2 regions of the Streptomyces sp. NPDC058955 genome follow, and region 1 is predicted to be linked to the other one. Evidence: riboswitches for the same ligand, from Rfam matches in the RefSeq annotation. Region 1 holds a riboswitch; the other holds the start of a gene.
What was found. Region 1 has a riboswitch for cobalamin ahead of ACFW1I_RS00180 (ABC transporter substrate-binding protein). Riboswitches for the same ligand answer to the same signal wherever they lie in the genome.

Region 1 (2,196 bases):
TGCGTCGGTGGCATGATCGGGATCGGCAAGACCAGCGTGGCCGAACTGCTGGCCAAGGAGCTGGGCACCGAGGTCTTCTACGAGAGCGTGGACGACAATCCGATCCTCCCGCTGTTCTACTCGGCGAGCCCCGAGGAGATCCAGGCCAAGCGCTACCCCTTCCTCCTCCAGCTGTACTTCCTGCAGACGCGGTTCGCCGCGATCAAGGAGGCGTACAAGCAGGACGACAGCGTGCTCGACCGGTCCATCTACGAGGACTGGTACTTCGCCAAGGTCAACCACGACCTGGGGCGGATCAGCTCGCTCGAGATGCAGGTGTACGAGGGGCTGCTCGACGAGATGATGCGCGAGATCGAGGGCCTGCCCTACCGCAAGGCACCCGACCTCATGGTCTACCTCAAGGCCGACTTCGAGACGGTGCTGCACCGCATCGGGCTGCGGGGGCGCGACTTCGAGCAGGACGAGAGCCTGGTCGAGTACTACCGGACGCTGTGGTCGGGCTACGACGAGTGGGTGCACCGGCACTACTCGGCCAGCGACGTCCTCGTCGTCGACATGAACAACACCGACGTGGTGAACAACCCGGACGACGCGGCCCGCGTGGCCCAGGAGGTCAAGAACGCCCTGGCGGAGGTCGCGGGTCGGCGGTGAGTCCACGCCCGCCGGGCCCTCGACGGGCGGCCGGGCGGGTCCAAGATCGCTCTGTGGTAGCTTGCCCAGGCCAGTCGTACCTCCGCACGTGCCGACGCGGTACGTGCGCGGGTCAGGGAATCCGGTGGGAATCCGGAGCTGACGCGCAGCGGTGAGGGTGACGGGCGGGACATCGGCCACTGGGCCCCCGAGGGGCCTGGGAAGGCGTTCCGTCCGGCTGACCCCGAGTCCGAAGACCTGCTGGCACCCGGGGGGCGCCGGTCGTCGTCCGGGGAGCACCGTACGACAGGCTCCGCGCATGAGCCGTGACGCAGAGGACTCCTCACCGTGCCCTTCGCACCTTCCGTCCGTTCCGCCGTGCTGCTCGTCGCCGGTGGTCTCCTCGTGGCCGGCTGCGCCGGCGGCGGTCCGGCCTCGCCGGACGCTCCGGCCGGCGGGAAGGGGGCGGACTCCGGCAACCGGCCCGTCGGCCTCGACAACTGCGGGCAGCGGGTCGAGGTCGCCCGGGCTCCCCGCCGTGCGGTCGCCCTCGACCAGGGTTCGGCCGAGATCCTGCTCTCGCTCGGCCTCGCCGACCGGATGGTGGGCACCGCCACCTGGACGGACCCCGTCCTCAAGGGCCTGGAGAAGGCGAACGCCACGGTTCCCCGGCTCGCCGAGCGGTACCCGTCCTTCGAGAAGGTGCTCGACACCGAGCCGGACTTCGTCAGCGCCTCCTTCCTCTACACGCTGGGCAAGGGCGGCGTGGCGCCGCGGGAGCGGTTCACGCAGCTGGGCGTGCCCACCTATCTCTCCCCCGCCGACTGCGTCGGCAAGGACAACAGCGGCGACGGCGACGGCGTCCGGACCGCCCCGCTGACCATGGACACCGTGTACGGCGAGGTCCGCGACCTCGCGAGGATCTTCGGCGTCCCCGAGCGCGGCGAGAAGCTCGTCGGAGAGCTCCGCGCCCGGGTGGCGAAGGCCAAGGCCGGCGCCGACTTCGGCGACGCGTCCGTCCTCTACTGGTTCTCCGACTCCCAGGGCCCGTACATGGCCGGGTGCTGCGGCGCGCCGGGGATCGTCAGCCGGGAACTCGGCGTGAAGAACGTCTTCGACGACACCAAGGAGGAGTGGCCCCAGATCAACTGGGAGACGGTCGTCGACCGCGATCCCGACGTGCTGGTGATCGCCGATCTGACCCGCAAGGCCCAGTCGGCCGAGAGCGCCGCGAAGAAGATCGAGTTCCTGGAGTCCCATCCCGTCACGCGGAACATGACGGCGGTGCGGAAGAAGCGGTACGTGATCCTCAGCGGCCAGGCCATGAACCCCACGATCCGCACCGTCGAGGGCATCGAGCAGGTGGCCGCCGCGCTGCGGACGTACGGGCTCGCCAAGTGACGCCGCCGGCGGCGAAGACCGTCCGCGCCGAGGAACGGGACGAGGCCGCCCCCGCTCCGCCGCTCCTCCGCCCGTCCCGCGCGCTCCCGCCGGTCGCCGGCGCGGTGGGGGTCCTCCTCCTGTGCGCGTCCGTGGCGCTCGCCCTCACCGTCGGTCCGGCCGACA
Region 2 (2,196 bases), on a different contig from region 1:
CGCCGCCCGGGCGAGGGCGCCGGCCCAGTCCGGGAGGTGCCCGGGCGGGAGTTCGCGTGGGCGCCAGGCGCCGGTGGCGGCGGCCGCGGCGGCGTCGAGGAAGGCGAGGGCGCAGGCGAGGGCGGCGGGGACGGCGTCGGCGGCGGGCAGCCGGAAGGTCCCGGAGCCGGTCTCCAGGAGGGCGGCGCCGTCCGGGGCTGCGATCAAGGTCACATCGCCGCCGAGTCCGGCGACGTCGCCGCGGCCGTCGTCGAGGACGAAGAGGAAACGGCCGGAGAGGGCCGCCGCGCGGGGTTCGGCGCACAGCGCCGCGTCCAGGGCGCGGGCCCACAACTGCACGTCGGCGTGGCCGAGTCCGTCGAGTCCCGCGGCGGGGGAGGCGACGATGTTCCGGACCCGTTCGTGGGTGGGGGAGGGCAGCAGGCCGGCGTCGCCGAGGAGCGCGGCGAGTGCGGCGCCGCAGCCGTCGCGCAGCCCGCGCAGCTCGGCGTTGCCGCGCGAGGTGACGGAGAGGCTGCCGTCGCCCAGGGTCTCGGCGGCGTCGGCCAGGACGAGTGCCTGATGGCACGTCAGTCTCCCGGCGGGGAGCCGGAGTCGGGCGAGGAATCCGTCGGCGGCGGCGTGCAGCCGGAGCGCCCCCGGGCACGCGTCGCCACGGTCCCGTATGCGAGGTTCGCCCGGTTCGGGCGGGCTGGGCGGGGTCGGCGGCATGGCGGCGAGCATACCCACGGGGAACCGGGCGGCCACCGAGTGTGATCCGGCCGACTCCCCGGCCCCCTCCGGCCCGCCGACGCCAGGATCTACTATGCAGATCGGCATGGGGTCCCAGGACCCCGGGGAGGAAGCCCGGTGAGAATCCGGCGCGGTCCCGCCACTGTGAGCCCGAGCCGGCGACGGCACGGGTGAGTCAGGAACTCCCCGCCGACCACGACCACCCGGGGCGCGGAAACCCCGAGGAAGGGCCTGAGCCTCGCCATGCTCCTGCTGCTGTCGCACTCCGACACCGACCTGCTCAGCGCCCGCGCGGCCGGGGGGCCGGTGGAGTACCGCTTCGCCAACCCCTCCCGGCTCCCGCTGGCCGACCTCCCCGCTCTGCTCGACGGCGTCGAGCTGGTCGTGGTCCGCCTGCTCGGCGGCGTCCGCTCCTGGCAGGAGGGCCTCGACGCGGTCCTCGCCGCCGGAAAGCCGGTCGTCGTCCTCAGCGGCGAACAGGCCCCCGACGCCCAGCTGATGGCCGCCTCCACCGTGCCCGTCGGCGTCGCCACCGAGGCGCACGCCTACCTCGCCCACGGCGGCCCCGCCAACCTGGAGCAGCTGGCCCGCTTCCTCGCCGACACCGTCCTCCTCACCGGCCACGGCTTCGAGGCCCCGGCGCCCGCCCCCACCTGGGGCCCGCTGGAGCGCACGGCCCGCGTCACCGAGGGCCCGACGGTCGCCGTGCTCTACTACCGCGCCCACCACATGAGCGGCAACACCGCCTTCGTCGGCGCCCTCTGCGACGCCATCGAGGACGCCGGGGCCCGCGCGCTGCCGCTGTACGTGGCCTCCCTGCGGGCCCCCGAGGAGGAACTCCTCGCCGTGCTGCGCGGCGCCGACGCCATCGTCACCACCGTCCTCGCCGCGGGCGGCACCAAGCCGGCCGCCGCGCAGGCCGGCGGGGACGAGGAGGCGTGGGACGCGGGCGCGCTCGCCGCGCTCGACGTGCCGGTGCTCCAGGCCCTGTGCCTGACGAGCTCGCGCTCCGCCTGGGACGAGAACGACGAGGGCCTGTCGCCGCTGGACGCGGCCAGCCAGGTCGCCGTCCCGGAGTTCGACGGCCGGCTCATCACCGTCCCGTTCTCCTTCAAGGAGATCGACGAGGACGGCCTGCCCGCCTACGTCGCCGACGCCGAGCGCGCCGCCCGGGTGGCCGGCATCGCCGTCCGGCACGCCCGCCTCCGGCACATCCCGAACGCCGAGAAGAAGCTGGCGCTGGTCCTCTCCGCGTACCCGACCAAGCACTCCCGGATCGGCAACGCCGTCGGCCTCGACACCCCCGCCTCCGCCGTCGCCCTGCTGCGCCGGCTGATCGCCGAGGGCTACGACTTCGGCCCGGCCGAGGAGCTGCCCGGCCTGGTCTCCGGCGACGGCGACGAGCTGATCTACGCCCTGATCGAGGCCGGCGGCCACGACCAGGACTGGCTCACCGAGGAGCAG

Region 2: linked by a shared signal. The riboswitch ahead of cobN (cobaltochelatase subunit CobN) and the one ahead of ACFW1I_RS00180 (ABC transporter substrate-binding protein) in region 1 are both predicted to bind cobalamin.

The regions. Positions count from the first base shown of each region.
Region 1 is NZ_JBHYKM010000001.1:35,230-37,425, forward strand. Features, by position in the region: gene ACFW1I_RS00175 (deoxynucleoside kinase) at 1-651, shown strand, start outside; cobalamin riboswitch at 766-890, shown strand; gene ACFW1I_RS00180 (ABC transporter substrate-binding protein) at 979-2,031, shown strand; gene ACFW1I_RS00185 (FecCD family ABC transporter permease) at 2,136-2,196, shown strand, end outside.
Region 2 is NZ_JBHYKM010000007.1:119,073-121,268, reverse strand. Features, by position in the region: gene ACFW1I_RS05580 (cobalamin biosynthesis protein CobG) at 1-723, opposite strand, end outside; cobalamin riboswitch at 803-937, shown strand; gene cobN (cobaltochelatase subunit CobN) at 976-2,196, shown strand, end outside.